2 regions of the Stappia indica genome follow, and region 2 is predicted to be linked to the other one. Evidence: predicted binding sites of a transcription regulator. Region 2 holds the regulator's gene; the other holds the start of a gene.

Region 1 (15,605 bases), 940 kb from region 2:
GCGCGCTTCCAGTCGTTGAGGACGCGGCTGACATTCTCGCGCGCCGCCCCGGCCATGTTGGCGATGTCGGCCTGCGACAGCTTGTAGTGGATCAGGATGCGGCCCTTGTCGACCGGCTTGCCGAACGTGTCGGCGAGCTGCAGCAGGGTCTGGGCGACACGGCCGGGCAGGGGCAGGAACGAGCGCGCCGCCAATACGTCGTTGGCCTGGCGGAGCCGCTGGCCGACGATGTAGAGCATGTGGCGGTAGAGCGCCGGGTTCTCGTCTGCGAACCGCTCGAACGCGTGCTTTTCGATGAAGGCGAGGCGGGTCGGCTTCAGCGCGGTGACGGTGGCCGAGCGCGCCCGCCCGTCGAGCAGCGCCAGCTCGCCGACGATGGCGCCGGGGCCGAGCACGGCCAGCAGCTGCTCGTCGCCCTCGACGCTGACGATCGAGACTTTCAGCGAGCCTTCGAGGATCGCATAGCAGCCGTTGCCGGGATCGCCGGCCTCGAACAGGATGGCGCCCGGCTTCACCGACATCGGCCGCGCCAGCGCCGCCAGGCCGGAGGCCAGGCTGCAGTCCAGCCCCTCCATGGAGAAGCTGTTCTCGAGGAAGTTCCTCAGTTCCACCATGTACCCTGCCTCGATTCTTCGCCCCCTGGGACGCGCATTCTCGGGGCCGGCGCATGAATGCCGCATGAACTGGAAGGATGCGCCGGCACGACTGCCCCGTCGCGCCGGGCCGGATTGGCCCCGTCCGGCCATATTACGGCGGTTTCGCTCTCAGCAAAGCGGATTGTGTGACCGTCGTCACTGTAACCGGACGTGGCTGCCCCTATATCAAGGACAACAGGCGCTGCTCTCCTGACCTCGCAGCGCCCCTCCCGAAAAACCGGTCCCCCATCCCCGCGGGGGGCCGGTTTTCGCGTTTTCGGCCGCTGTAACCTGCTGTCAGTACAGGAAAATATCCTTCTCCATCAGCAGCAGCGGAAAGGTATCCCCGCGGAAGAAGGCGAGCTGGGCGCTGCGCATATCGAGGCGCGTGCGCGGCTCGACCCGCCGCAGCCGGTCGTCGATTTCGCCGGGCTGGCAGAAGACGACGGTGCGGTCGGCCAGTCCGTCGAGCCCCCGCCGCAGGTGCTGGACATGGGTCGCCTCGTCGATGGCCTCGGGAAAGTCGGGTCCGCGCTCCAGCACCTTGACGCCGAAATTCTGCGCCATTCGGGCGAAGCGGGCCGCCGCGCGCGGGCTGAGCTGCGGCATCACGATGCGCGGCGGCCAGCGGCGCAAGCCCGCCTGCTTCAGCACCACACGGGCGAGCGCCGGCACGGCCAGCAGCTCGTCCGCCACATGCACGAAGTCGGCCGGGCGCTGATAGAACTCCTCGAAACAGGTGATCTGCGCCTCCACCTCCTCGGCCAGCATCTCGTCGGGCAGCAGGCGCAGCGCGCCGCGCAGGCGCCACCAGCGCGCCTTGGGAAAGCCGTTGCCGAACTGGCCGCGCGCCCGCACCGACAGCGGCGCGAAGGGCCGGGTCAGCGTCAGCGTCAGCCCGACCAGGGTACGATGGCGGACATTGTCGACCGTATCGCGCAGCGGCAGGTACTCGCGCGACCACAGGTCGGAGACGACGAGGCACCCGACGGCAGACAGCGCACCGGCCGAGATCAGCTCGCGCAGGGCCCGGTCGACGCCGAAGGCCAGGCCGTAATCCGCTGACGTGAGGAGGATGCGTTTCATGCCGGAATTCTATGCAGGGACCGGCGCGTCGGCGCCAGTGTCAATTTTCTCTGCCGAATTTGTCTGGCCGAGCCCTGGCGAGGTTACGGCAGCGGGTAGACCGGGTCGAGAGGTCCACCCGCATGCGGTCCGGCGACCCGGTAGACGACGAGGTTCTCGATCGGCGTCCCGCGCGAGCTTCGGGTCAGCACGGCGACGCGCTCCACCTCGGCAAAGCGGGCCGAGAGGCGCTCAAGGCCGGGATCGCGCCGCTCCTCGGCGACGAACAGGGCGGGCTGCGCCAGCGTGCCTGCGTCCGGCTCGGGCCGCATTGCGTAGCGGATGCGCTGGTCGACCTGCTCCACCGGCATTGCCTTGTCGAGCTGCCAGGCAAGCTGGGCGTTGAGGCTGTAGGCGTTGGTGGCGATCCACGCCGCGCCCTGCTCGCGCGCAAGGGTTTGCAGCGCCGTGCCGATCTCGTCCCAGCCGCGGGTCTGGTGCGTCGGGTCCTTGCGCGCGAAGGCCCCGGTCAACGGCGCCACCGCATGGACATAGACGACCAGCGACACGGCGAGCCCGAGCGCCACGGCAGCGGCGGAGAACCGCTGCCAGAACCTTGGGCCCGGCCGCAGCGGCGGGTTCGCCGCGACCAGTGCAGCGGCAAGGGCGATGGCCGGAAACAGCGGCGCCGGCCAGTTGCCCTGCACGCGCGAATGCAGCGAATGCGCCAGCAGGTAGACCAGGAAGGGCAGGCTGGTCCACAGCAGCAGGCCGCCCGCCGCCTCGCCCCGCAGGGCGGCACGGGCGATGCGCACCACGCCGATGCCGGCAAGCACCGCGACCAGCGGATTGGCAAGGCCGACGAGCGCGCCCAGGAACTCTGGCAGGTAGCGCGTGCTCCAGCCCTCCGGCACGGCGCGGCCGAACTGCTTGGTGAAGGAGGCCCATTCGTGCGCCGCGTTCCAGCCGATGACCGGCAGCACCAGAAGGGCGGCGAGCAGCCCGCCGGCCCAGAGCTGCCAGGCAGCCCACCAGCGGCGCGCCTGCGGCACGAAGACGAGATAGAGCACGATGCCGGCACCGAGAAACAGCACTGAATACTTGGCGTTGAGCCCCAGCCCGGCGAACAGGCCGACCGCCAGCCACCACCAGGGGTTCTCGCTCGCCGTCAACTCCGCCAGCGCCCAGATGGCAAGGCCCCAGAACAGCACGGACGGCGCATCGGGCGTTGCCAGCAAGCTGCCGACGCCGATCAGCAGGCTGGCGTTGAGGAAGAGGACCGCAAGGCCGGCGACGCGCGCACCGTAGAGCAGCTGCCCGGTGCGCCACAGTGCGGCCGAGCCGATGGCGGCCGACAGCACCGACATGAACCGCAGGCCGAGCGCGGTGTCGCCGAACAGCGATTGCCCGAGATGGGCGAACCAGGCGACCATCGGCGGGTGGTCGTAATAGCCGGTGGCGGGAGAAAGGCCCCAGAGCCTGTAATAGGCCTCGTCCTCCGCAAGGCCGGCCTTGGCGGCGACCAGCAGCCGCAGCACGGCGAGGGCCGCAACGAGCAGCGCGAGGGGGAGGGGCCGCAGCCAAAGGGTCAGGGCCTCCGTTACCGTGCCGCCCGGCTGTTGCGCCTCGTTGTTGGGAACGTCGCCCGCCATCTCGTCGTCCTTGTCGCGCCGCTAAGGCCTGCTGAGGCCTCAGGCCTTGCGCCAGGTCAGCACCGAGCTTGCGGCATAGTTCCACACCGCGCCCATGACCGCACCGGCAAGGCCGGCAAGCCCGATCAGGATGCGACCGGCATCCTCCTGGTAGACCAGCGAGGCGACGCCGACATTGGCGACGACACCGACGCTGCACACCACGTAGAAGGTGAAGAGGCCGCGCAGGGCCGCGAAGCCGCGCAGCCGGCGGTCGCGATAGGTCAGGCGGTTGTTGAGCCAGAAATTGGTGGTCATGGCGACGAAGGTCGCCGCCGTCTGCGCCACCGGGAAGGACAGGCCGCCCGCCTCCATCATGGCAAACAGCGCCGCCATGTGGACGATCACGCCGGACGCGCCGACCAGCATGAACATCAGGAAGCGGATCGAGACCAGGTCTCCGACGAGCTTGGACAAGATGAGCCCCAGGAAGTCGAGCGCCACCAGCGTGTCGAGCTTGCTCTCGCCATGCAGGCGCTCGCGGAAGACGAAGGGAAGCTCGACGATACGCAAGGAGCCGCGCGCGGTGGCGACGATGTCGAGCAGGATCTTGAAGCCCTGCGAGGAGAGGCCGGGCGCCAGCCGCTCGACCTCGGAGCGGCGGATCATGAAGAAGCCGCTCATCGGGTCGGACAGGGTCACCTTCAGCAGCACCCGCGCCAGCCGGTTGGCAAGGCCGGAGCCGGAGGCGCGCACGCCCGAAAGGCCGGTGCCGACGTCGCCGCCTTCCACGTGGCGGCTGGCCACCGCAAGGTCGGCCGCGCCGTTGGACAGGGCCGCCAGCATCTTCGGCAGCAGGGTCTCGTCGTGCTGCAGGTCGGCATCCATCACCGCCACATAGTCGGCGGAGGAGGCCAGCATGCCCTCGACGCAGGCGCCCGACAGGCCGCGCCGCCCGACACGGCGGATGACGCGCACCCGCGGGTCGCGCGCGGCGATGGCGCGGGCGACATCCGCGGTGCCGTCGGGCGAATTGTCGTCGACGACGATCGCCTCCCAGGCGATGCCGGCAAGCGCCGCGTCGAGCCGGTCGATCAGGACGGGCAGGTTGTCGCGTTCGTTATAGGTCGGCAGCACGACGGAGAGCCGTGCTGCGGCAAGCGGCGCCGTGCCGTCGGCCTCGCCCGTATGCTGCGTGCCGTCGCCCGGCATGGGAACTCCGAACATCAAGGGGATCCGGTCTGTCTTGACCGCCCGCGACCCGATGGCCTGCAAGGCGGAACCGCGCGGGACCATAGTCGGAACGCCCCCGATTGCAAGCGCCGATCCGCCGCAGCGTCCCGCGCGCCCCGGCGGCACCTCTCCCCGGCGTCCTTGCCCGCGCGGGCCGTTTCGTCTAGGAAACCGGCAACTGCAAGAACGCGCGCGTCTTTTGTGCCTTGTGCGAAAAGGGCGCGCGCCCGCGATGGATTCCGATACGCCGATGGCCAAGAACAAACCGTCCAAGCTGAAGGCCCGCCTGCCGCGGGGCTTCGTCGACCGCTCGGCCGCCGACATCCGCGCCACCGAGGCGATGCTGGCGAAGATCCGCGAGGTCTACGAGCGCTACGGCTTCGATCCGGTCGAGACGCCGGCCTTCGAATATACCGACTGCCTCGGCAAGTTCCTGCCGGACACCGACCGGCCGAATGCCGGCGTCTTCTCGGTGCAGGACGACGACGAGCAGTGGATGAGCCTGCGTTACGATCTCACCGCACCGCTCGCCCGCCATGTGGCGGAGAACATCAACGAGATCCAGCTTCCGTTCCGCAGCTACCGCGCCGGCTGGGTGTTCCGCAACGAGAAGCCGGGACCGGGCCGGTTCCGCCAGTTCATGCAGTTCGATGCCGACAGCGTCGGCGCGCCGGGCGTCCAGGCGGATGCCGAGATGTGCATGATGATGGCCGACACGATGGAGGCCCTCGGCATTCCGCGCGGGTCCTATGTCATCCGCGTCAACAACCGCAAGGTGCTCGACGGCGTGATGGAGGCCATTGGCCTTGGCGGCGAAGAGAATGCCGAGCGCCGGCTGACCGTGCTGCGCGCCATCGACAAGCTCGACAAGTTCGGCATCGAAGGCGTGCGCCTGCTGCTGGGCGAGGGCCGCAAGGACGAGAGCGGCGACTTCACCAAGGGCGCGGGGTTGGAGAGCGATTCAATCGATCTCGTCATTCAGTACATGGAAGTTCGCCTGGAGTCGGGTGGAGCAGGTTCACCCGCTCTGACAAGCTATCTGGATTTGCTGGGAAATACCGAGAGTGGAGCTGCTGGTCTTCAAGAACTTGAGGAAATGGCACAGCTGTTTTCGGCCGCCAAATATGAAAGGGACCGCATCCGCATCGACCCCTCCGTCGTTCGCGGTCTCGAATACTATACTGGCCCGGTCTACGAGGCCGAGCTGCTGTTCGACGTCACCAACGAGAAGGGCGAGGTCGTGCAGTTCGGCTCCGTCGGCGGCGGCGGGCGTTATGACGGGCTCATCAAGCGCTTCACCGGTCGCGACGTGCCGGCGACCGGCTTTTCCATCGGCGTCTCGCGCCTGATGACGGCGCTGAAGAACCTCAAGAAGCTGAAGGCCGACGAGATCGTGGCCCCCGTTCTGGTCACGGTGATGGACGGCGATACGGCGAGCCTTGCCCGTTACCAGAAGATGACGCAGGACCTGCGCGCCGCGGGCATCCGCGCCGAGATGTACCAGGGCAACTGGAAGAAGTTCGGCAACCAGCTGAAATATGCCGACCGCCGCGGCTGCCCGCTTGCGATCATCCAGGGCGGCGACGAGCGGGCCGAGGGCGCCGTCCAGATCAAGGACCTGATCGAGGGCGCCCGCCTTGCCGGCGAGATCGAGGACAATGTGACCTGGCGCGAGAGCCGCCCGGCGCAGGTCAGCATCCCCGAGGCCGACATCGTTGCCACCGTGCGGCGGATGCTGGCCGAGCAGGCCGAGGACCGCGCCCGGCAGGACGGTGAAGCGGGGGCGACCCAGTGAGCCCGGCCAAGAGCCCCACCCGCCCGCAGGCCGCGCGCTACGCGGCCCTGACCGCGCTGTTCGAGGCCGCCGGTTTTCCCGCCGTGGAACCGGCGATCCTGCAGCCGACCAGCCTGTTTCTCGACCTGATCGGCGAAGACATCCGCGGCCGCATGTACCTGACGTCCGATGCGGCCGGCGAGGAGCTGTGCCTGCGTCCGGACTACACGATCCCGGTCTGCCGCGCCCATCTCGACGGGCCCGGCGCGACGACCCCGGCGCGCTACTCCTATTGCGGCCCGGTGTTCCGCCAGCGCCGCGAGGGCGCGGGCGAGTTCATGCAGGCCGGCGTCGAGTGCTTCGGCCGGCCGGACGAGGCCGAGGCCGACGCGCATGTGCTGGCGCTGGCGTTGGAGAGCCTTGCAACGCTCGGCGTCGACGATGCGACGATTCAGATCGGCGACGAGGCGCTGTTCCGCGCCGTGCTCGACGGGCTCGACCTTGCGCCCGTGTGGCACCGCCGTCTCGGCGAGCTGTTCGGCGAACGCGACCGGCTGGACGCGGCCATCGCCGCCATGACCGGCGGCGTGCCGGAGGGGGCGATGCCGGCCCCCGCCTTGATGCGGGCGCTCGACGGCGTCGATCCCGCGACCGCGCAGGAGGCTGTGGCCGAGCTGCTGCGGCTGTCGGGCCTGCGCCCGGTCGCCGGCCGCAGCGCTGCCGACATTGCCGGCCGGCTGCTGGAACAGGCGGCGCTCGCCACCCATGACAGCGGCACCGACCGGGCGGCCGAGCTGCTGTCCGCGTTCCTGTCGATCCGCGGGCGTCCGCGCGAGGCGGTGACGGCGATGGAGAGCTTTGCCGCCCGCTCCGGGCTGGATCTGGCTGCCGCGCTTGCCGGCTTCACCGCCCGGCTGGATGCGCTGGAGGCGGCCGGCGTCGAGGTGGGGAACCTGGAATTCTCCGCCGATTTCGGCCGCCGGCTCGACTATTACACCGGCTTCGTCTTCGAGATCCATTCGGCCTCGCGCAAGGATGCGGGCCAGATCGTCGGCGGCGGCCGCTACGACCGCCTGCTCGCCCTGCTCGGCGCCGAGACCCACATCCCGGCGACCGGCTTTTCCATCTGGCTCGACCGGATCTGAGGCGCATTGTCATGACCCACTCGCCGGAAACCGCTGCCCAGCCGCTGATCATCGCGGTGCCCTCCAAGGGACGGCTGCAGGACAACACCCACGACTTCTTCGCCCGCGCCGGCCTGCCGGTTGGCCGTCCGGGCGGGGCACGCAACTATCGCGGCCGGCTCGGCCGCTTTGCCGCCTCCGAGGTCGAGATCGCCTTCCTGTCGGCTTCCGAGATCGCCCGCGAGCTCAGCACCGGGCAGGCGCATCTGGGCGTCACGGGCCTCGATCTCGTGCACGAGACGATCTCGCAACCCGAGGAACTGGTGCATGTGGTGACGCCGCTCGGCTTCGGCTTCGCCGATGTGGTCGTGGCCGCGCCCGATGCCTGGATCGACGTGTCGACCATGGCCGATCTTGTCGATGTCGCCTCGCATTTCCGTGCCCGCAATGGCGGGCGGCTGCGCGTCGCCACCAAGTATGTGGCGCTGACGCGGACCTTCTTCGCGCAGCACGGCCTGTCCGACTACCGCATCGTCGAAAGCGCCGGCGCGACCGAGGGCGCCCCGGCCGCCGGCACGGCGGAACTGGTCGTCGACATCACCACCACCGGCTCGACGCTCGCGGCCAACAATCTGAAGGTGCTGGACGACGGCGTCATCCTGAAGAGCCAGGCCCATCTCGTCGCTTCGCTGAAGGCCGAGTGGACGCCGGCGCAGCTCGCCGCCGCGCGGGTCATCCTCGACCGGATCGCGGCGGAGGAGCGGGCCCGCTCGCATCGCGAGATCCGTGCGCTGGTGCAGGCGCCGGAACTGACGGCACGCACTGCGGCCGAGCAGTTCGGCGCGGTCGCGCCCTTCGGCACCCAGGTCGGCCAGCCCCTGCTGCTGCACTGCCCGGCGGATCGCGCGGCCGACTGCGCGACGCTGCTGCGCGACCATGGCGCCCCGCATGTCAGCATCACCACGCTGGATTATGTCTTCGGCACGCAGAACCCGCTCTACGAGCCCCTCGCGGCCCGCGTCGGCGCGTGAGCCGGCGCGCCCCACAACCGGCTCAGTAATGCGGCGGCTTGGTCACCGGCACGCTGCCGGCGGCCGCGTCTTCCAGTTCCTCGACATGCTCGACCAGGGCCGCCAGACGGCGGTTCAGCATGTCGATCTGGTCGGCCTGGCGGGTGACCACCTCGTTCAGGTCCTCGACGGTGCGCGTCTGGAAGGCGAGCTGCTCTTCCAGCCGCTCGATGCGGGCTAGCGTTTCGCGGTCCATTGCACTTTTCCTCAGGTCTTCTCGTAGGTTCTCTCTCGCCGGCCTTTCCGGGCGGCTCTCCGGCCTCGCCATACCCTTTGCCCGCGCGGCTGTCCATGCGGGTGAGGTTGTGAGGCGGTGCCACCCACCCAGGCTGTCACGCCGGGCAAGGCGAAGCCGCGACCCGGTGCCCATTGGCACCCCGGCCGGCGTGAGGCGGGAAGGCATTCGTCACCTTCTCGGCTGTCATGCCTGCGACAGGCAGGCATCCAGTATCCGCCGGGCGCGGTTGTGGCGCTCACGCCGCAGCTCCGACGCCGCGACCTGAGTCGTATCTCCTGTGGTTACTGGTTCCCGGTCTCCAGCTTCGCTGGAACCGGGAGGACACCCCTTGCACGCAAAATCGGGTGAGGTGCTTTTAACTCCCCTCGTGCGAAAGATCGGGGCCGTCTTCAAGACGGGAATGAGGGACCAACTCGCCGACATGAGCTGATGACGGCTGTGGGACGCAGCCCCCATAAACGCAAATGGGCGGCCCGAGGGCCGCCCATTCGTTGTTTCTGGCTTTATGGACTTCTTAGAAGTCCATGCCGCCCATACCGCCGCCCGGCATGGCCGGAGCCGGAGCGTCCTTCTTCGGAAGCTCGGCGACCATCGCCTCGGTGGTGATCAGCAGGCCGGCGATCGAAGCCGCGTCCTGGAGGGCCGTGCGCACGACCTTGGTCGGGTCGATGATGCCGGTCTCCACCATGTTGACGTACTTCTCCGTCTGGGCGTTGAAGCCGAACGTCTCGTCGTTGTTCTCCAGGATCTTGCCGACCACGATCGAACCCTCGACGCCCGCGTTCTGGGCGATCTGGCGGATCGGAGCCTCAAGAGCGCGCAGGACGATCTTGATGCCGGCCATGATGTCCGGATTGTCGGAGGTCAGGGCCTCGACGGCCTTCTTGGCACGCAGCAGGGCAACACCGCCGCCCGGGACGATGCCTTCCTCAACGGCCGCACGGGTCGCGTTGAGGGCGTCGTCGACGCGGTCCTTCTTCTCCTTCACCTCGACCTCGGTCGCACCGCCGACGCGGATCACCGCGACGCCGCCGGCGAGCTTGGCAAGACGCTCCTGCAGCTTCTCGCGGTCGTAGTCGGAGGTGGTCTCCTCGATCTGCGCCTTGATCTGCGCAACGCGGCCCTCGATGTCGGCCTTGTCGCCGGCGCCGTCGACGATGGTGGTGTTCTCCTTGGTGATGGAGACCTTCTCGGCGGTGCCGAGCATGTCGAGCGTGACGTTCTCGAGCTTGATGCCGAGATCCTCGGAGATCACCGTGCCGCCGGTCAGGACGGCGATGTCCTCGAGCATGGCCTTGCGGCGGTCACCGAAGCCCGGAGCCTTGACGGCGGCGATCTTCAGGCCGCCACGCAGCTTGTTGACCACGAGCGTGGCGAGAGCCTCGCCCTCGACGTCCTCGGCGATGATCAGCAGCGGACGGCTGGACTGGACGACGGCCTCGAGGATCGGCAGCATGGCCTGCAGGTTCGAGAGCTTCTTCTCGTGCAGCAGGATGTACGGCTTCTCCAACTCGGCGACCATCTTCTCGGCATTGGTCACGAAGTAGGGCGACAGGTAGCCGCGGTCGAACTGCATGCCCTCGACGACCTCGAGCTCGGTCTCAAGCGACTTGGCCTCCTCGACGGTGATCACGCCCTCGTTGCCGACGCGCTGCATCGCGCTGGCGATGTCCTCGCCGATCTGGGTGTCGCCGTTGGCCGAGATCGTGCCGACCTGCGCCACTTCGGCGGAGGTGGAGATCTTCTTGGAGCGGGCCTCGAGGTCCTTGACGGCGGTCTGGGCAGCCAGGTCGACGCCGCGCTTCAGGTCCATCGGGTTCATGCCGGCGGCAACGGCCTTGACGCCCTCGCGGACGATGGCCTGGGCCAGGACGGTCGCGGTGGTCGTGCCGTCGCCGGCGATGTCGTTGGTCTTCGACGCGACTTCGCGCACCATCTGCGCGCCCATGTTCTCGAACTTGTCCTCAAGCTCGATTTCCTTGGCGACGGAGACGCCGTCCTTGGTGATGCGCGGGGCGCCGAAGGCCTTGTCGATGACGACGTTGCGGCCCTTCGGGCCGAGCGTCACCTTGACGGCGTTGGCGAGGATGTCCACGCCGCGCAGCATGCGGTCGCGGGCGTCGGAAGAGAACTTGACGTCTTTGGCAGCCATTTTCAGGTCTCCATGTGGTTTGGGTCGTCGCGGTATCGCGCCTGCGGCCTTGAAGAGGGCCTGCGGCTGGCGACCGCGAAAAGGACAGGAAAAGCGCGGTGCGGCTTAGCCGACCACGCCCATGATGTCGCTTTCCTTCATGATCAGAAGGTCTTCGCCGTCGATCTTGACTTCGGTGCCCGACCACTTGCCGAACAGCACGCGATCGCCAGCCTTGACGTCGAGGGCGATCAGATCGCCATTGTCCTTGCGGCCACCGGGGCCGACGGCGACGACTTCGCCTTCCTGCGGCTTTTCCTTGGCGGTGTCCGGAATGATGATGCCACCGGCGGTCTTCGCTTCGGAGTCGACGCGGCGAACGACGACGCGATCATGCAGAGGACGGAACTTCATGTCGTGCTCTTTCCTTTTGGGGCCAGCGTGGTACTTGTCGCGCCTGCGCCCCTCCGTCGGGGTCGCCCGGATCGCCGACCACGTTGGCACTCTGTGAATGAGAGTGCTAACAGCGAGCTTGATGTAGGCGCCTCACCCCCACCTGTCAATGGTCTGCCGACGCGCTTTTTTCACCTCGCCGCAGCCGTGCCGTCGGCCCTTCGGACAGGTCATGCCGTTCGAGCGGAAAGTTAAGGTTTTCGAGCCGTTAACGATCTTCGAAAAGAGTTTGGCAAGGGCTGACGACTAGGGTGCTGCCATGATCAGGATCCAGCACCTCGCCAGACGTTTCGTCTCCGACCGCCGCGGCAGCATCGTCGTGCCGCTCGCGATCTGCACCGGCGTCTGCCTTATGGTGACGGGCGCGGCGATCGACTACACGCGGGCCTTCAACGCCAAGGTCGACCTGCAGGCTGCCGTGGATGCGACCGCCTTGGCCGCCAACTACGACAGCCAGGGCCTGTCGGAGGACAAGGTCAAGGCCAACGCCGAAGGCTACTTCAAGGCGATCTATCCGGGCGACATCGACGAAGTCGAGCTCGACGTCTCGGTGGTGAAGGGGACGGTGACGGTGACTGCCGGCAAGCCGGTCAACACCGTGCTCGGCAGCCTCATGAACAAGCCGCAGATCGACGTGCGCGTCATGTCGCAGACGGTGGTCGGCAAGGCGACCTTCGATGTGGTCATGGTGCTCGACAATTCCGGATCCATGGCCGGCAGCCGCATGTCGACGCTGAAGAAGGCCGCCAAGGACCTCACCGAGACGCTGTTCAAGATCAACGAGGACGGCGACAGGAAGGACCGGGTGCAGATCGGCCTCGTGCCCTTCACCTCCTTCGTCAATGTCGGTGCCGACAAGGCCACCGCATCCTGGATGGACCAGGAGGGCGCCTCGCCGATCCACTGGAAGAACTTCGAGACCCGCTCGAACGGAACGCCGGATCCCGCGGAGTTCGACAGCAAGCTTCTGACCAACGGCAAGCCGAGCCGCTTCACGCTGTTCAAGCAGCTGAAGCACACGGACTGGCTGGGCTGCGTCGAGGCGCGGCCGATGCCCTACGACGTCGACGACACGCCGGCGTCGAGCTCCAATCCGGCCACGCTCTTCGTGCCGCAATTCGCCCCCGACGAGCCGTCGAACGCCAACAAGAAATGGGGCGACAGCTACTACAACAACTATCTGGACGACGACCGTGGCGCCTGCCGGACCTCTTCGAAGAAGGCCGCCCGCTCCTCGGGCATGGACCGCTGGGAATATGCCCAGAAGCGCCTGTGCAAGTACAAGGACCAGCCGCGGTCGCTCGGCAACACGACCGTCAACGGGCCGAACTACTGGTGCAAGACCCAGCCGATCACCGATCTGACCAACGACAAGTCGCAGGTGCTGCGCGACATCCAGACGATGAACGCGGATGGTCACACCAACATTCACCAGGGTGCGGTCTGGGGATGGCGGGTCCTGTCGCCCTCCGAGCCGTTCACCAAGGGGCGCGAGCCGAAGAAGGACGAGGAAGAAGAGCATGTACGGGTGATGATCGTCATGACCGATGGCGAGAACACCTACCAAGGCCAGAACTCGTTCAACAAGACGCGCATCAACGCCTATGGCTACGGCACCGAAGAGCGGCTGGGTAACGGCGTCGACACCTACTGGGAAATCCAGGACAAGATGGACGACCGGCTGCTGCAGACCTGTTCCAACGCCAAGAAGGGCGGCGTGCAGGTCTATACGGTGGCCTTCCAGATCTCCAGCAGCAGCACCATCAACATGATGAAGAACTGTGCGACGACGCCGGCCATGGCCTTCGATGCGAAGTCCAACAGCGCGCTGGTCGATGCGTTCGAGCGCATCGCCGAAGAGATCACCAAGCTGCGGCTGCAGATGTGAGGCGGCAACGCCGCCCCGTTTGCTGCCGTCAGTCCGAGGCGCGGATCGTGAAGGGAAGCTCGCCGGAGGCCGTCTTTCCGCTCACCGTGTCGGTGAGCGTCGTCACCAGGCGGTAGTCGCCGGGCCGCAGGCCTTCGAAGGCGAAGCTGAGCGTTGCATGAAACTCGCGCAAGCGATTGCGGCTGTCGGCGCGCAGGTCGGCAAAGCCGGTCTGCTCGGCCAGCACCTGGCCGGACGTGTTCAGCAGCTCGAACCCGGCTGTCAGCCGCACGCCGTATCCCTCGGCCGTCTCTTCATGGCCGAAACCGACCGGCTCGGCATAGACGGTCAGCGTGTCGCCGGCGGCAAAGACCGCATCTGCCCGCGGGGTGTAGCGGCCATAGCCGGTCGCAGCCCCGTCGGTGAAGGCAAGGGCGGCGAAGGAGAGGGGAGCCTGCTGCCAGGCGGCATCCAGCGCCTGATAGGCGCTGGAAAGACCCTCGGGGAGCGAAGCCTGCTGAGCGAGTGCCGCAGCGGGAAGCACCGCAAGACCTGCGGCGAGCGACACAGCCCTTGCAAGGGAAGCGGGACGCGCCGCGCGCGACCCGAAACCGACAGCTAGCGCCTGCCCGACAAAAGTGCCGAAGCGACCCGACTTGCCCCTGATCATCCAAGCCCCGCCCTGTTAAAGCCCCGCAATGCGTATTTTGCGGCGCACCGTATAGAACGGGGCGCGGAAAACAACAAGATTATCCGGCAAAACCGGTGAACAGCGCGCTGTCGCTGCCCTCGATCCGGTCGCTCCACGACTGGCGTTTGCGATAGATCGTCGAGGGGCTGATTTCCAGCGCCGCCGCCGCCTTGGCGATGTTGCCGTCGAAGGCGTCGAGCGCGTCCTCGATGATCCGCTTTTCCTGAGCCCACAAGGGTTCGATCTCGCCGCCACGGCGGCGAGCGCCGAAGGGCGCGGCCGAACCGCGCACCGGCTCGTGACGGAGCGAAAGGCCGCCCTCGCCGATCAGGAAGGCCGGCAGCATCTGCGCCGTCAGGGCATCGCCCTCGTGCAGCACCACCGCCTGGCGGACCGCGTTTTCCAGCTGGCGGACATTGCCCGGCCAGTCGTAGGTCAGCAGCTTCTCGCCGGCGCAAGGGGCGACGCCGGCAAAGGCGCGGCCCTCCTCGCGTGCATAGCGGGTCAGGAAGGCCTGGGCGAGCGGCAGGATGTCCTCGCGGCGGTCGCGCAGCGCCGGCAGGCGGATCGGCAGCACGTGCAGGCGATAGAACAGGTCCTCGCGGAAGCGCCCTGCGGCGATTTCCGCATGCGGGTCGCGGTTGGTGGCGCACAGGATCCGTACATCGACGGGCCGCGGCCGGGTATCGCCGACGCGCTGCACCGTGCCCGTCTGCACGAAGCGCAGGAGCTTCGATTGCAGGGCGAGGTCCATCTCGCCGATCTCGTCGAGGAACAGCGTGCCTCCGTCGGCCGCTTCCGCAGCGCCTGCGCGGCTCTCCGAGGCGCCGGTAAAGGCGCCGCGCACATGGCCGAAGATCTCGCTTTCCATCAGCTCGCCGGGAATGGCGGCGCAATTGATGATGATGAAGGGGGCCTCGGCCCGGGGCGAGCGGGCATGGATGGCGGCGGCCGCCAGCTCCTTGCCGCTGCCGGACTCGCCGGTAATGAAGACCGGAGCGGAGGAGGGCGCGATGCGGCGGATCTGGTCGTAGACCTCGCGCATGCGGGCCGAGCCGCCGACAAAGCTCTCGAAACGGAAGGGGTCGCGGGTCGCGGTCAGGTCGCGGGGCTCGCCCGCCCCCTGCGCTGCCTGCCGGCGCAGGCCTTCGCCGCGCGGCGTGCGGGTGTTCTGGATCAGGAAACGGTCGATGCGCTCGGCCACTGCGACGGGATCGATCGGCAGGCTGATCACGTCATGCGCGCCGGCTTCCATCGCCGCCAGGCTGCGGCTCAGCGATTCCCTCGGGCTGATTGCCATCAGCATCGCCTGCGGCTGCGCCGCAGCGAGACGGGACAGGTGTCCGTCCTGGCCGAGGGTTTCGAGGTCGACGATCATGACGTCGGGGCGCACCTGGGTGCTCGCGGCGTAGAACGGCTCGAAACTGTGATAGGCGACCGGCGTCGCGCAGGGATGATCCATCGCCCGAGCGATCGAACCGGCTAGCTCGCGGGTCGTTCCGTCTCCGTCGAGAACGGCCAACCGAATTTTCCCCGCAGCGCCATGCATGGACTCCATGCTTTGGCGACCCCCTTCTTGCTTCCGCCCCACCGGCGGCATCGATTTGATTTGCCGTCAGATTCTGATCGGACATGGTAAACAAACTGTTTCCGACCCCGGCCCGTGAAACAGGTGGCGCAGCCGGCCGCCCGC
Region 2 (15,605 bases):
CAAAGGCGACCGAGACCAGGAAGACGAAGCGCCAGCCGCCGGCCGCCGCGATCAGCCCGCCGAAGAACGGCGCGATCGCCGGGGCAAGGCCCATGATCGAGCCCATGCGGGCGAGCTCCTGGCCTGCGCGCGGGCCCTCGTAGAGATCGCGCACCACCGCACGCGCCAGCACCACCGGCCCGGCGGCGCCGAAGGCCTGGCAGAAGCGCGCCACGATCAGCACCTCGACGGTGGGCGCCAGCGTGCAGGCAAGGCTCGCCACCGCATAGATGGCAAGGCCGGCGATCAGCACCGGCTTGCGGCCGATGCGGTCGGCGAGCGGGCCGTAGAACACCTGGCCGACGGCAAAGCCGACGAGGAACACCGACAGGGTCAGCTGCACCGACGCGTGGCTGGTCTCCAGCTCGCGCAGGATCGAGGGCAGCGCCGGCAGGTACATGTCGGTGGAGATCGGGCCGAGCGCCGTCAGGCTGGCGAGCAGGATGGTGAGCGCCCAGGTGTCCGGCTTGAGGGTGTCCGGCTTGAGCATGCGAGCGGCCTTCTGGCGGCGGCGCGCGGCCGCGAGTTCGGGCGGGCGCCGGTGGGGAGAGGGCGGCTGGCGGGGCAGGTCTGCCGGGTCAGCCGTAGAGATGCAGGCGGCCGCCCTCGCGCTTCAGCCAGTCGCGCGCCTCCTCCGTATGCGGGGCAAGGCGGCGGCAATGGGCCCAGAAGCGCGGACCGTGGTTCATCTCGGCGAGATGGGCGACCTCATGGGCAGCGACGTAATCGAGGATCGACGGCGGCGCAAGCACAAGCCGCCAGGAGAAGGACAGCCGTCCGTCCGACGTGCAGGAACCCCAGCGGCTGCGGGTATCGCGCAGGGTGAGCGCCGAAGGCGTGCGGCCGAGCGCTGCCGCGTGGTGCGCGACCGCGCGCTCCAGGTCCCGCCGCGCCTCGCGCTTCAGCCAATCGGTGAGCTTGCGGGCGATGTGTTCGGCAGCGCCCGGCACCAAGAGGCGGCCAACCTCATCGTCTTCCGGCTCCGGCGCCGGCTCGGCGCGCACCAGTCCGCGCAAGCCCCCCGCTGCAACGATCCGGTGCGCCGCCCCGCGCAGCGGGATCACGCCGCCTTGCGCGAAAGGCACCGCCTCGGGCCGCTCGCCCAGCCGCCCGGCCAGCCAGCCGCGCTGGCGCTGCGCGAAGTCGCGCGCGGTGGCCAGGGTTCCGCCTTTCGGCACGGTCAGCACCGGCGCGCCGCCGTCCGGCGGCACCCGCAGGATGTAGCGTCGCGCCTGCGGGTTGCCGCGCAGCACGATGCGCTGCTCCCGCCCGTCGATCTCCAGCGTGATCTCCTCGGGCAGGACCGGTTGTTGCCGGCGCAGGCGGAAGAAGCCGTTCACGCGCCGGCCAACTCGTCGAAGCGCTTGCGGACGGTGCCGTTCAGCGGGTTCTTGGCGTTCCAGCGATAGCGGATCGTCTCGAAGCGCATGGAGCGGGTGTCGACCAGCAGCAGCCGGCCGAGCAGGCCCTCGCCGAAGCCGACGATCTCCTTGATCGCCTCCATCGCCTGCATCGTGCCGACGATGCCGGTCAGCGCGCCGAGCACGCCGGCCTCGGCGCAGGTCGGCAGCAAGCCGTCGGCCGGGCGCTCGGGGAAGAGACAGCGATAGGTCGGGTTCGGCGTGCCGTCCTCGCCCGCCTCATACGGCTTCAGCAGCGTCAGCGAGCCGTCGAGCCGGCCGACGGCGCCGGTGACCAGCGGCTTGCCGGCGAAGAAGCAGGCGTCGGAGACGAGATAGCGGGTGGCGAAATTGTCGGACCCGTCGACGACGAGGTCGTAGCGCGAAATCAGCGCCAGCGCGTTCATCGCGCCAAGCCGCGCCACATGCGGCTCGACCTTCACATGCGGGTTCAGCCGGGCGATCGCCTCGGCCGCGCTCGCCACCTTCGGCTCGCCGAGATGGTCGGTGTCGTGGATCACCTGGCGCTGCAGGTTGGACAGCGACACGGTGTCGTCGTCGACGACGCCCAGCGTGCCGACGCCGGCCGCCGCCAGATATTGCAGCACCGGCGCGCCGAGCCCGCCGGCGCCGATCACCAGCACCCGTGCGGCCTTCAGCTTCTGCTGGCCGGGGCCGCCGACATCCTGCAGCACGATGTGGCGGGCATAGCGTTCGAGTTCTGCGGGCGAAAGCGGGGTCATCAGGGGATCCGGGGCATCAAGGGAGGCAGGCGGTCAGCGCAGCAGGCGGCCGACCAGCCGGGCGGTATAGTCGACCATCGGGATGACGCGGGCATAGTTCAGCCTCGTCGGGCCGATCACGCCGAGCACGCCGATGATCCGGTCGTCCTGGTCGCGGAAGGGCGAGACGACGATGGAGGAGCCGGAGAGCGAGAACAGCTTGTTCTCCGAGCCGATGAAGATGCGCACCCCCTCGCCGCCCTCGGCGGCGGTCAAGAGCTGGATCAGGTCGCGCTTGTTCTCCAGGTCGTCGAACAGCAGGCGGATGCGCTCCAGGTCCTGCTCGGCTTCCAGATGCGACAACAGGTTGGAGCGGCCGCGCACGATCAGCGAGCCGGCCGCATCGACCACGCCGGAGCGGGTGGCGATGCCGGCTTCCACCAGCTTGGCGGTCAGCTCGTCCAGCTCCTTCTGGTGGCGGTCGCGCTGGATCTCCAGCTCGCGCCGCGCCTCGGCGAGCGTCCGCCCGCGGATCAGGCTGGTGAGATAGTTCGACGCCTCGATCAGGGCGGTCTGCGGCAGGCCCGGCGGCAGGTCGACGATGCGGTTCTCCACCGAACCGTCGTCGCCGACCAGCACGACGAGCGCCTTCAGCGGCTCGATGCGGACGAATTCGACATGGCGCAGGCGCACATCCGCCTTGTGGGAGAAGACGACGCCGGCGCCGCGCGACAGGCCGGACAGCATCTGGCTGGCCTCGGTCAAGAGCTGCTCGCTGGTGCGCTCGCTGCGCGCCGCCTTGACCTGGATGTCGATCTGGTCGCGCTCCTCTCGCGTCAGGTCGCCCACCTCCAGCAGCGCATCGACGAAGAAGCGCAGGCCCCCTTCCGTCGGCATACGCCCGGCCGAGGTATGCGGCGAATACAGCAGCCCGGCATGCTCCAGATCCGACATGACGTTGCGGATCGAGGCCGGCGACAGCTGGATGCCCGGCAGGCGCGACAGGTTGCGCGACCCCACCGGCTCGCCGGTGTCGAGATAAGATTCCACGATGGCGCGGAAGATCTCCCGCGACCGCTTGTCGAGGTCGCCAAGGCTCACGGACGGCACACCCAGCGTCACGTTCCTGCTCCCCGGTTCTGCAAATCCACCTTCGGCACCTCAGGTCCCCTGCCCGTCGTTCCTGCCGCCCGGCGGTGCGGCGCATCCCCGAATATAGTGCGCCCTGCACGCGATTGCCCATGCCAAAGGCGCAAGGGCGAGGCCCCGCACGGGGGCGCCCATACGGGACAAGCGGCAGACAGGCATTTCATTCCGGTCCCATATTGGATTAAGAGGGACGCGAAACAGGAGCAAGGGGCATCGACGCCCCGCGCGGCAGGCTTGAAGGGGATCGACATGCGGCCATCCAAACGTGCAGCGGACGAGTTGCGCGCCGTGACGCTGGAACGGAGCGTTTCCAAGCACGCGGAAGGGTCGTGCCTGGTCAAGTTCGGCGACACGCATGTGCTGTGCACCGCGAGCCTGGAAGAGCGCATTCCGCCCTGGCTGCGCGGCCAGGGCCGCGGCTGGGTGACGGCCGAATACGGCATGCTGCCGCGCGCCACCGGCGAGCGCATGCGCCGCGAGGCGTCCTCGGGCAAGCAGTCCGGCCGCACCCAGGAGATCCAGCGGCTGATCGGCCGGTCGCTGCGCGCCATCGTCGACCTGCCGCTGCTCGGCGAGCGCCAGATCTCCGTCGACTGCGACGTCATCCAGGCCGATGGCGGCACCCGCACCGCCGCGATCACCGGCGCCTGGGTCGCCCTGCACGACTGCATCGAGTGGATGCGCGCCCGCGACATGGTCGGCGGCAAGGTGCTCAAGGACCATATCGCCGCGATTTCCTGCGGCATCCATGCCGGCCAGCCGGTGCTCGACCTCGACTATCTCGAGGACTCCGACGCCGACACCGACGCCAATTTCGTCATGACCGGCTCCGGCGGCATCGTCGAGATCCAGGGCACGGCGGAGGGCGCGCCCTTCTCCGAGGAGCAGTTCGCGCAGCTGTTGGCGCTGGCCAAGTCCGGCATCGGCCGGCTGGTCGACCTGCAGAAGATGGCGATCTCGTGAGGTTCGCATGACCGACACCCCCTCCCCCATGCGCCGGCTCGAGCCCGGCCGCATCGTGCTGGCGAGCCACAATCCGGGCAAGCTGCGCGAGTTCGAAGACCTGATGGCGCCCTACGGCTACGAGGTCGTCTCGGCCGGCTCGCTCGGCCTGCCCGAGCCAGAAGAGACCGGCACCACCTTCGAGGCCAATGCCGAGCTGAAGGCCCGCGCGGCCGCCGAGGCCTCCGGCCTGCCGGCGCTCGCCGACGACAGCGGCTTCTGCGTCGTCGCGCTGAACGGCGATCCCGGGGTCTATTCGGCCCGCTGGGCGGGACCGGAGAAGGATTTCGCGATGGCCATGCGGACCATCGAGGAAAAGCTGCATGCCGCCGGCGCGACCGATCCGGCGGACCGCCGCTCGTCCTTCGTCGCCGTGCTGTGCCTTGCCTGGCCGGACGGCGAGATCGCCCTGTTCCGCGGCGAGGTCGAGGGCACCGCCGTGTGGCCGCCGCGCGGCAGCGGCGGCTTCGGCTACGACCCGATGTTCCAGCCGGACGGCGAGAGCCGCACCTTCGGCGAGATGTCGGCGGACGAAAAGCATGGCTGGGCGCGGCCGGACAAGGCCCTGTCGCACCGGGCCCGCGCCTTCGCGGACTTCTCGGCGCGCTGCCTGGAGGCATGATGGCTCAGGCGGACGGCGGTTTCGGCATCTATGTGCATTGGCCTTTCTGCGAGGCCAAATGCCCGTATTGCGACTTCAACAGCCATGTCCGCCATGCCGGCGTCGATCAGGCGCGCTTTGCCGCGGCTTTCGAGCGGGAGCTCGCCTATTTCGCCGCCCGCACGCGCGGACGGAAGGTCGACTCGATCTTTCTCGGCGGCGGCACGCCGTCCCTGATGCTCCCGGCGACCGTCGGCCGCGTGCTCGACGCCATCGCCGGCCACTGGGAAATCTCGCCGACCGTCGAGGTCTCGATGGAGGCCAACCCGTCCTCGGTGGAGGCGGAGCGGTTCCGCGGCTATCGCGCGGCCGGCGTCAACCGCCTGTCGCTCGGCGTGCAGTCCTTGCGGGATGCGGACCTGAAGCGCCTCGGCCGGCTGCATGACGCGGCCCAGGCGCGCGCGGCCATCGGCATCGCCCGCTCGACCTTCGAGCGCATCTCCTTCGACCTGATCTACGCCCGGCCCGACCAGAGTGCCGCCGCCTGGCGCACCGAGCTGGAGGAAGCGATCGGCCTTGCCGCCGACCACCTGTCGCTCTACCAGCTGACCATCGAGCAGGGCACGCCCTATTTCGAGCTGCACCGCACCGGCAAGCTGGTGGTGCCCGATCCCGACACCGCCGCCGATCTCTACGACCTGACGCAGGAGATCTGCGCCGCCCACGGCATGCCTGCCTACGAGGTCTCCAACCATGCCGTTCCGGGCGCCGAGTGCCGGCACAATCTCGTCTACTGGCGCTATGGCGACTATGTCGGCGTCGGTCCCGGCGCCCATGGCCGGCTGACCGGCGGCAACGGCAAGTTCGCCACCGCCACCGAGCGCCACCCCGAGACCTGGCTCGCCGCCGTCGAGGCGCGCGGCGAGGGGCTGGTGGAGGACATGTCGCTGACCCAGGAGGAGCAGGGCGACGAGTTCCTGCTGATGGGCCTGCGGCTGGTGGAGGGCGTCGACCTTGCCCGTTTCGAGGCGATTTCCGACCGCCGGATCGACCCGCGGCGCGTCGCCGACCTCATCGAACACGGCATGGTGGAACGACTCGACGGCACGCGAATGCGCGTCACGCCGGCCGGTTGCCTCGTCCTGGACGCCGTCGTCGCCGATCTTGCATCGTGATTTTTAACGGTATCTGCTGAAAAAACGCTAGCGCCGCAACTTTTTTCCACCGCGTGGCCGCTTCCGGCAAGATCCTGTCTTGCCTCGCGTTTTCGCAGCGGTTGCGAGAAGTTTTCCTCCGCGGAACCGCTGCGTCCGGTATCCCCGCACCGCTTCGGCCGATGTGGACCTCCGTACAGGTTGAAGCGGCGTTAATCTTTGTCATACTATTTTGCAATGCGAAAAAAGGCAGGCGGCTTATGCTGCACTGCCTCACGGAGATTGCGAGGTCGGTCACGTGTTCTATCAGGTCTATGAATTCAATCATGCGGCGATGAGTCCGCTGCGGGCAAGCGCGGACATGACGCGCCTGTACTTCCAAAACCCGCTCAATCCGTTCTCTCACACCCCGATCGGGCGCTCGGTCGCCGCGGGCTGCGAAATGATCGAGCGGATGACCCGGCGCTACGGCAAGCCGGAATTCGGCCTCACCCAGACCACCGTCAGCGGCGTCAAGGTGCCGGTGCGCGAGGAGATCGTCTGGAAGAAGCCGTTCTGCAACCTCCTGCATTTCGACCGCAAGCTCGGCGAGCGCAAGCACAAGGGCCCGCGCATCCTGATGGTTGCGCCGATGTCCGGCCACTATGCGACGCTGCTGCGCGGCACGGTCGAGACGATGCTGCCGAGCGCGGACATCTACATCACCGACTGGATCGATGCGCGCATGGTGCCGCTCACCGACGGCCGCTTCGATCTCGACGACTACATCGACTACGTCATCGAGATGCTGCAGTTCCTCGGGCCGGACACCCATGTCATGGCCGTTTGCCAGCCCTCGGTCCCGGTGCTCGCCGCCACGGCGGTGATGGAGGCGCATGGCGATCCCTGCGCCCCGGCCAGCGTCACCCTGATGGGCGGTCCGATCGACACGCGGATCAACCAGACCGCCGTCAACGACCTGGCCGAGAGCAAGAGCATCGACTGGTTCGAGCGCAACGTCATCATGAAGGTGCCGTTCCCGCAGCCGGGCTTCATGCGCGACGTCTATCCGGGCTTCCTGCAGCTTTCGGGCTTCATGAGCATGAACCTCGACCGGCATGTCAACGCCCATCACGAGTTCTTCCAGCATCTCGTCTCCGGCGACGGCGACAATGCCGAGAAGCACCGCGACTTCTACGACGAGTATCTCGCGGTGATGGACCTGACGGCTGAGTTCTACCTGCAGACGGTGGAGACCGTGTTCATCCGCCACGCGCTCGCCAAGGGCAAGATGCGCCATCGCGGCGATCTGGTCGATTGCGGCGCCATCCGCCGCTCGGCCCTGCTCACCGTCGAGGGCGAGAAGGACGACATCACCGGCCGCGGCCAGACGATGGCGGCGCACAATCTGTGCGTCAATCTCTCGCCGGACATGCGCGCCCATTACATGCAGCCGGATGTCGGCCATTACGGCGTCTTCAACGGCTCGCGCTTCCGCTCGGAGATCGCCCCGCGCATCCTCGACTTCATGCGCAGCCACGCGCATCTGCCGGCCACGGCTCCCAAGGCCGCCGACACGGCGAAGTCGGCATCCACCGAGGTGACCATTCCCGTTGCCGAAAAGCCCGCCGAGAAGCCGGCAGAGGCGAAGGCGCCCGCCAAGGCGCCCGCAAAGGCGGCTTCCGATCCGCTGGCCGAGGTGCTGCTGGCCAGCCCGCGCGGCGGCGTTGCCGACGACCTCACCGCCATTTCCGGCGTCGGTCCGAAGCTGCAGACCGCGCTCAACGGCGCCGGCATCTTCCACTACTGGCAGATCGCCGCGCTCACCGACGAGCAGATCGCCGCGCTCGACAGCCGCCTCGACTTCCGCGGCCGCATCGACCGCGACGGCTGGATCGAGCAGGCCCGCAAGCTCGCCGAGCAGCCCGCCACGCACTGAGCAGCGGGCAGTGGGCGCACCGACATGAGCTCCTGGCTCATCGCCATCGACGGCGGCGGCAGCACCTGTCGCGCCGCCCTTGCCGGCCGTGACGGCGAGATCGTCTCGCGCGGCCTCGCCGGCCCGGCCAATGTCGCGACCGATCCGCAGCAGGCCGCCGCAAACATCATCGCGGCGGCGCGCTGCGCCCTTGCCGAGGCCGGCCTGCCGGCGGAAGCGATCGCCTCCTGTCCGGCGCTGCTCGGCCTTGCCGGCGCCCGCCAGCTCGGCCGCGACGGCCGCTCGCTTCTCTCCCTTCCCTTCTCGCAGGTGGAGCTCGTCGGCGACGGCGAGATCGCGCTGGAGGGCGCGCTCGGCCCCCATGACGGCATCATGGCGATCCTCGGCACCGGCTCGGCCTTTCTCGCCCGCCAGGGCGGAGAGATCCGCAGCGTCGGCGGCTGGGGCGTGCATCTCGCCGACCAGGGGGGCGGCGCCCGGCTCGGCCGCGAGGCGCTGAAATCGGCGCTGCTGTCGCGCGACGGGGTGCGCCCGCGCGGGGTTCTCGCCGAGACGCTGCTTGCCGCCTTCGGCGACGATCCCGCCCGCATGGTCGCCTTCGCCGGCTCCGCCCGCCAAGCCGATTTCGCCCGCCACGCCCCGGCGGTCTTCGATGCCGCAAAGGCCGGCGACGGCGAGGCCGAGGCCCTGCTTGCCGCCTTCACCTTGGAGGTGGAGGAAATGCTCGCCGCCCTGCTGTGGCCCGGCTGCGAGCGCATCGTGCTGATGGGCGGCCTTGCCCCGCTCTATGCGCCGCGTCTTGCACCGCCCTTTGCCGCGCACCTTGCCGCGCCGCTCGGCGATGCGCTGGACGGCGCGGTGCGCATGGCCCAGCGCGCGTTTTTCGCCCCCTGACGCTTGCGCGCCGCAAACGGCTGGCGCAAAAAGCGGCAGGACCCTTTCGCCGGCGACAGGCCGGCCCCGACGCGGGATGCCCGGACCATGCCTGACGAGACCCCCTGGCGCCCCCTGGCGATTTCTGCCGCCAAGATCTTCGACGGCGAAAGCTGGCACGAGAACGCAACGTTGCTGGTGGAAAACGGCGGCATTGCCGGCATCGTGCGCGGCCACGACCTGCCGGGCGATGCGCAGCGTATCGAGGCGGCCGGCGACATGCTGGTGCCCGGCTTCATCGACCTGCAGGTCAATGGCGGCGGCGGGGTGCAGTTCAACTCAGCGCCCGACCGCGATGCCATCGCCGCCATCGCGACCGCCCATCGCCGCTTCGGCACCACCGCTTTCCTGCCGACGCTGATCACCGACACGCCGCAGGTGACCGCGCGGGCGATCCGCGCCGCCATCGGCGCGGCGACCAGCGTGCCCGGCTGCCTCGGTCTGCATCTGGAGGGGCCGCATCTCGCCCCCGCGCGCAAGGGCGCCCATGCGGCCGAGCTGATCCGGCCGATGGACGAGGACGATATCGCCCAGCTCGTCGAAGCCGCCCGCCGCCTGCCGCTGCTTGTCGTCACCCTGGCGCCCGAGATCGTGCCGAGCGAGACGATCCGCCGGCTTGTCGATGCCGGCGTCGTGGTCAGCCTCGGCCACAGCGAAGCGGATCACGCGGCCGCCCTGGCCGCAACCGTCGCCGGCGCGCGCCTCGTCACGCATCTCTTCAACGCCATGAGCCCGCTCGGTCACCGGGCGCCGGGCCTTGCGGGGGCGGCGCTGGCCACCGGCGCGCTGTCGGCCGGCATCATCGTCGACGGGCTGCATGTCGCCGATCCGGTGATCGGCATCGCCGCGCGCGGCAAGGCCGGGCCCGGCCGCCTCTTCGTCGTCACCGACGCGATGGCCCCGCTCGGCACCGATGCCAGCTCCTTCACGCTGAACGGCCGCGAGATCGCCCGCGAGCCGATGGGCGAGGGGCTCGGCCGGCTGACCCTTGCCGACGGCACGCTGGCCGGCGCCGATATCGACATGTCCGCCTCGCTGCGCCGGCTCGCCGGGCCTGTCGGCCTGCCGCTGGAGCTGGCGCTGCGCATGGTCTCGCTGCATGCGGCCGAGGCCGCCGGCCTTGCCGAGCGCAAGGGCCGGTTGCTGCCCGGACATGACGCGGATTTCGTCGAGCTCGATAGCGCCTTGCGGGTCCGCGCCACCTGGATCGCCGGCAGCCGGCTCTATTCGGCCTGATCCATCGGCTTCACCTTGCCGCGATAGAAGGCCAAGGCCTCCGCGCCGACATCGGCCTCGTCATAGGCGCCGATCAGCACGCCTGTGCGCCCGCCCGCCCCGCCGCGCCGGGCGAGGATCTGCTTGTCGCTCACCGTCGTGCGCTGGCTGAGCCGCAGACCCCAGTCGGCCAGCACGGCGCGCAGCCGCGCCACCTCGCCGGCATGGGCCGGGTCGCGGCCGAGATCGGCGAATTCGGACGGATCGCTCGCCAGGTCGAACAGCATCGGCGGCAGCCCGCCTTCCGCGTGGATCAGCTTGTAGCGCCCGTCGAACACCATGAAGAGCCGGGCATCCTTGACCGAAACGCCGAGCCGGTCGGCCATCGGCGTGCAGGAATAGTCGTATTCGCTGATCGCCGCGCGCCGCCAGTCTGTGGGCGTCTCGCCATGCAGCCAGGGCAGCAGCGAGCGTCCCTCCAGGATGTGACCGGGCAGGTCCGGCGCCTCGCCGTCCCGCCGTCCCGCCACATCGACGAAGGTGGCGGCAAGGTCGATCGCCTCGACCAGCGCGTCGCAGGTGCTGCCGCGGGTCGCATCGGCCTTTGTCGAGGGATCGTAGACGATCAGCGGCACCTTCACCGAGGGCTCGTGGAAGAGGTCCTTCTCGCCCAGCCAGTGGTCGCCGAGATAGTCGCCATGGTCGGAGGTGACGACGATCATCGTGTCGTCCAGCGCGCCGCTTTCCTCCAGCGCGTCGAGCAGCCGGCCGAACTGGTCGTCGCACTGGCGCACCAGGCCCATATAGGCGGGGATTGCCGCCTCCCGCACCTCGTCGCGGGCAAAGCTGCGCGAGGCCCGGCTCTGCATGAAGGCCTCGAAGACCGGGTTGGGGTCGGCCCGCTCGCGCTCATCGCGCAAGGCCGGCAGCACGTCTTCGCGGCCGTACATGTCGTGATAGGGCGCCGGCACGATATAGGGCCAGTGCGGCTTGATGTAGGAAACGTGGCAGAGCCAGGGGACCGCTCGCCGCTCCTCGTGCCGCTCTGAGAGGAAAGCCAGCGTCTCGTCGGTCAGCCACGGCGTCTCGGCGTCTTCTTCCCGCACATTCGCCGCGAGCCCGGCATTGCGCATCAGCCAGCCGCTCTCGATTTCGCCACGCCCGGCCGCGTCCCGCTCCGCCGACAGGCCGGAATTGGCATGGTCGTGCCAGGGGTTGCGGCTGTCGTAGCCGCGCGCCTTCAGAAATTCGTTGTAGGGCGAGGGCTTGGCATCATACGGCCCGTCCGGACCTTCCGCCCACAGCCCGTCGTCGCGCACCCTCGCATCGAAGCCGCATTCGGCGATGCGCGTGCCGATGATGCCGCCGCGCGAGATGCCGAGCCGGTCGAGCCCGGCATCGTCGACCTTCATGTGGGTCTTGCCGATCAGCACCGCGTCCATGCCGCGCGCCCGCAGGTGGTCGCCCAGCGTGACCTCGCCCGCCTTCAGCGGATAGTTGTTCCAGGCCGCGCCGTGCGAGCCGACATAGCGCCCGGTATAGAAGCTCATGCGCGAGGCGCCGCAGATCGGCGACTGCACATAGGCATTGGTGAAGCGCACCCCGCGCGCCGCCAGCCGGTCGAAATTCGGCGTCTCCAGCCGCGGATGGCCGGCGCAGCCGAGATAGTCGAAGCGCAGCTGGTCGTACATCACGAAAAGGATATTGCGCGCGCGTCTCGCCACTGCCGGACACTCCCTCAAATCGCTTGCTTCAGGCCCAAATCGCTTGTCCACCGGCCTGCAGTTGAGCCGAGCCGGCAGGGCGAGGCAAGCGCAGCGCCAGATGCCGGCCTGCGGTTATACAAACTCATCCAAATCTCATTTTACATTACCTTTTGCATGGATCACCCTGTCAGCCTTGCCGGTCGCCTGCGTCATCGGGCAGGAGTTGTCGCGGCGCGTGCCAGCGGCTAAGAGCAGGACGACAGGGATCGCAAGGCAGCCTGCAAGGGCTGCGGGCCGCATGCCGCCGGGCGGCAGGTCCGCGCTGGGGAGGAACGAAAGCAAATGCGCCAATCCGTCGAACGGCTGCTGGAGCGGCTTTCCGCCTGGCTGGCGATCGTCGGCGGCGCGGTGCTGGTCGCGCTGACGGTCGCAACCGTCGTGTCGATCACCGGCCGCGCGCTGACCTCCGCCGGTCTCGGGCCGATCCCGGGCGACTACGAGCTGGTCGAGGCCGGCACCGCCTTCGCCATCTTCGCCTTCCTGCCCTGGTGCCAGCTCAATCGCGGGCATGTCACGGTAGACCTGTTCCTTGCCCGCTTCGGACCGAGGGTCAATGCGGGCGTCGATCTTGTCGCCAACATCCTGATGACGCTGGCCAGCGGCCTGATCTGCTGGCGCCTGTGGCTCGGCATGCTGGACAAGCAGGCCTATCACGAGACCACCTTCATCCTGCAGTTTCCGCTGTGGTGGCCCTATGCCGCGGCGGTGGTCGGTGCCGCTTTCGCCGTGGTGGTCTGCGCCTATACGGTCTGGCGCAGCCTCGACGAGACCCTTGCGCGGCCCGCAGCCGCCGGCCGGGAGTAACCGAACGTGTCATCGCTCGAATACGGCCTGTGGTCGGTTCCCGTCCTGCTGCTGATGATCTTCCTGCGCCTGCCCATCGGCCTGTCGATGCTGCTGGTCGGCATCGCCGGCACGTCGCTGGTCACGGGGAGCACGGTGCCGATCCTGGCGCAGCTCAAGTCGCTGGTCTACAGCACCTTTTCCAACTACTCGCTGTCCATCGTGCCGCTGTTCCTGCTGATGGGCCAGTTCGCCACGCGCGGCGGCATGTCGCGCGCCCTGTTCCGCGCCGCCGAGACCATGGTCGGCCACCGGCGCGGCGGCGTTGCCATGGCGGCGGTCGCGGCCTGCGGCGGCTTCGGCGCGATCTGCGGCTCCTCGCTCGCCACCGCCGCGACCATGGGCCAGGTGGCGCTTCCCGAGATGCGGCGCTGCGGCTATTCCGGCGCCCTGTCGACCGCCTGCCTTGCCGCCGGCGGCACGCTCGGCATCCTCATTCCGCCCTCCGTGGTGCTGGTGATCTACGCCATCCTGACGGAGCAGAACATCGCCAAGCTGTTCGTCGCCGCCTTCATTCCCGGCATCCTCGCCGCCCTCGGCTACATGCTCACCGTCTCGCTCTATGTGCGCTTTCGCCCCGGCAGCGCCGGCAGCCAGGACAAGGCGAGCCGCGCCGAGCGGATCGCGGCGCTGATCGCCGTCTGGCCGGTCATGGTGATCTTCGTCGCGGTGATCGGCGGCATCTATTCGGGCATCTTCACGCCGACCGAAGGCGCGGCGGTGGGCGCGGCCGGCACCGGCATCGTCGCCCTTCTCAACGGCGGGCTCGACCGCAAGGGGCTGGTGGAGTCCTTCCTGTCGACCGCCAGCGCCACCGGCATGATCTTCTTCATCGTGCTCGGCGCCACGGTCTACAACGGCTTTCTCGCCTTCTCGCAGCTGCCGCAGCAGTCGGCCGCCTATGTCGGCGAGCTCGGGCTCAACCCCTGGACCGTGCTGCTGATCATCCTGGTCTGCTACCTCGTCTTCGGCTGCATCATGGATTCGCTCTCCATGATCCTGCTGACGATCCCGATCTTCTTTCCCATCGTCTCGGCGCTCGATTTCGGCCTGCCGCCGGAAGAGTTCGCCCTGTGGTTCGGCATCATCGTGCTGATCGTGGTGGAGGTGGGATTGATAACGCCGCCGGTCGGCATGAACCTCTTCGTCATCAACTCGATGGCGCCCGACGTGCCGCTGTCGCAGACCTTCCGCGGCGTCGTGCCGTTCATCGCCAGCGACATCGTCCGCGTGGCGATCCTGGTGCTGTTTCCGGGCCTGACGCTCGCCCTGGTGCGCCTGCTCTACTGACGGGGCCGCGAACGGCGGTCATGGCCGAGGCGGGCTCACGCGCGCGGCGCGGCGGGGATGCGCGGCTGAAGCCGCATCGGCAGGCGCTCGCCCGGGCGCAGGGTCAGCCGGCAGATCGGCTGCACGTCGGTGCCCGGCTCCAGCTTCACGTCGAAGCCCTGCGCCAGCATCGCCAGCGACAGGATCGATTCGGTCAGGCCGAACGCAAGGCCGGCGCAGATGCGCGGGCCGATGGCAAAGGGCACGTAGCCGAATTTCGACTGGCCGCCGCGCGTTGTGCCGAGGAACCGTTCCGGCTCGAAATTGTCGGCGCGCTGCCACAGTTCCGGATTGCGGTGCAGCAGCCAGGGCACGACCATGACCAGCGAGCCCTTGGGCGTTGCCACGCCGCCGATCGTGTCGTCGGCCAGCGCCTCGCGGGCAAGGATCGGCACGGGGGGATAGAGCCGAAGCGTCTCCTCGATCACCGCGCGGGTATAGGACAGGCGGGCGACATCGGCGAAGTCCGGCGTCCGGCCCTGCAGCACCGTGTCGAGTTCGGTCTTGAGCGCCTCGCGCGCCCAGGGCGCCTGCGACAGCAGGAACCAGGCCCAGGACAGCGTGTTGGCCGTCGTCTCGTGGCCGGCCATGAAGATCACCGCCGCCTCGTTGCGGATCGCCTCGCGCGACAGCGGCTTGCCGTCCTCGTCGCGGGCCTCCAGCAGCCCGCCGATCACCGAGGTCTCGCCGTCGCTCCGGCGCGCCTCGTAGCTGGTGATGATCTCGTCGAGCACCTTGTCGATGCGCGCGACCGCACGGCGGATCGCCCGGCCGCGCCGGCGCGGCAGCCAGTCGGGCAGGCCGAGCAGCGAGATCAGGTCGATCTGGTCGATATGGCGCTGATAGTCGGTGAAGCTTTCGACCACCTCGGCGGCGTAGTCGCGGCCGAGCTGGCGGCCGAAGATCGTCCGGCAGATGATCTCCGCCGTCAGGTGCGCCATCTCCTGCAGCATGTCGACCGGCGCATCCGGACCTGCCGCCTCCCAGGCGGCGCGCCGCTCGGCGATGGTCTCGGCCATGACGGGGAAAAAGTCGCGAACCTTCGAGGCATGGATGATCGGGCCGACGATCTGGCGCCGCCGCCGCCAGGTCTCGCCGTCGGAGATGAACAGGCCGTCGCCGAGCAGCGGTTCCAGCGCGTGGCGCATCTGCGCGCTCTTGCGCTCGAACGTGTCGTGCTTGCGCACGAAGGCCTCCTGGACCAGGTCCGGGCTGTTGCAGACGAAGATCTGCTTGCGCAGCACGGCGATGCGCAGCCAGGGCTTGGCGAAGGCCGAGCTCGGCCAGACCGAGAGGAAGTTGCGGCGGGCGAGCCCGATCAGCTTCCAGACCGGCGGCGTCGATTCCGGGCGCAGCGGACAGGGCGGCACATAAGTGCCGGGCGCCGCCGCCTCGGCTGTCGCGGGCGAGGCTCCGCCATGGCCGGCAACGGGGCAGCCGGCGGCAGCCGCAGCAGATTTATCCCCGTCACTCTCCCCGTCGATGGTTCCTGTCGGTCGCTGCATGGGTCCTATCCGGGGTCCTGTCCGGGTTG

What was found. Region 2 encodes HrcA, which represses chaperone genes, less so after heat shock. Its sites were predicted from a motif close to GTTAGCACTCNCNNNNNGNGAGTGCTAAC; they were not measured.
Region 1: groES (co-chaperone GroES) is a predicted target of HrcA. The motif match lies at 11,398-11,426, and genes of this name have one in related genera.

The regions. Positions count from the first base shown of each region.
Region 1 is NZ_CP046908.1:3,872,356-3,887,960, forward strand. Features, by position in the region: gene GH266_RS18070 (Crp/Fnr family transcriptional regulator) at 1-614, opposite strand, end outside; gene GH266_RS18075 (ChbG/HpnK family deacetylase) at 933-1,721, opposite strand; gene GH266_RS18080 (glycosyltransferase family 39 protein) at 1,805-3,352, opposite strand; gene GH266_RS18085 (glycosyltransferase family 2 protein) at 3,392-4,543, opposite strand; gene hisS (histidine--tRNA ligase) at 4,815-6,359, shown strand; gene GH266_RS18095 (ATP phosphoribosyltransferase regulatory subunit) at 6,356-7,483, shown strand; gene hisG (ATP phosphoribosyltransferase) at 7,495-8,493, shown strand; gene GH266_RS18105 (SlyX family protein) at 8,516-8,728, opposite strand; gene groL (chaperonin GroEL) at 9,285-10,922, opposite strand; gene groES (co-chaperone GroES) at 11,028-11,315, opposite strand; gene GH266_RS18120 (TadE/TadG family type IV pilus assembly protein) at 11,614-13,242, shown strand; gene GH266_RS18125 (hypothetical protein) at 13,271-13,891, opposite strand; gene GH266_RS18130 (sigma-54 dependent transcriptional regulator) at 13,971-15,434, opposite strand.
Region 2 is NZ_CP046908.1:2,927,619-2,943,223, reverse strand. Features, by position in the region: gene GH266_RS13855 (multidrug effflux MFS transporter) at 1-529, opposite strand, end outside; gene GH266_RS13850 (M48 family metallopeptidase) at 618-1,379, opposite strand; gene moeB (molybdopterin-synthase adenylyltransferase MoeB) at 1,376-2,182, opposite strand; gene hrcA (heat-inducible transcriptional repressor HrcA) at 2,216-3,283, opposite strand; gene rph (ribonuclease PH) at 3,560-4,273, shown strand; gene rdgB (RdgB/HAM1 family non-canonical purine NTP pyrophosphatase) at 4,281-4,934, shown strand; gene hemW (radical SAM family heme chaperone HemW) at 4,931-6,088, shown strand; gene phaZ (polyhydroxyalkanoate depolymerase) at 6,429-7,985, shown strand; gene GH266_RS13815 (glucosamine kinase nucleotide-binding domain-containing protein) at 8,010-8,879, shown strand; gene nagA (N-acetylglucosamine-6-phosphate deacetylase) at 8,967-10,154, shown strand; gene GH266_RS13805 (sulfatase-like hydrolase/transferase) at 10,142-11,857, opposite strand; gene GH266_RS13800 (TRAP transporter small permease) at 12,182-12,703, shown strand; gene GH266_RS13795 (TRAP transporter large permease) at 12,710-14,032, shown strand; gene GH266_RS13790 (cytochrome P450) at 14,068-15,576, opposite strand.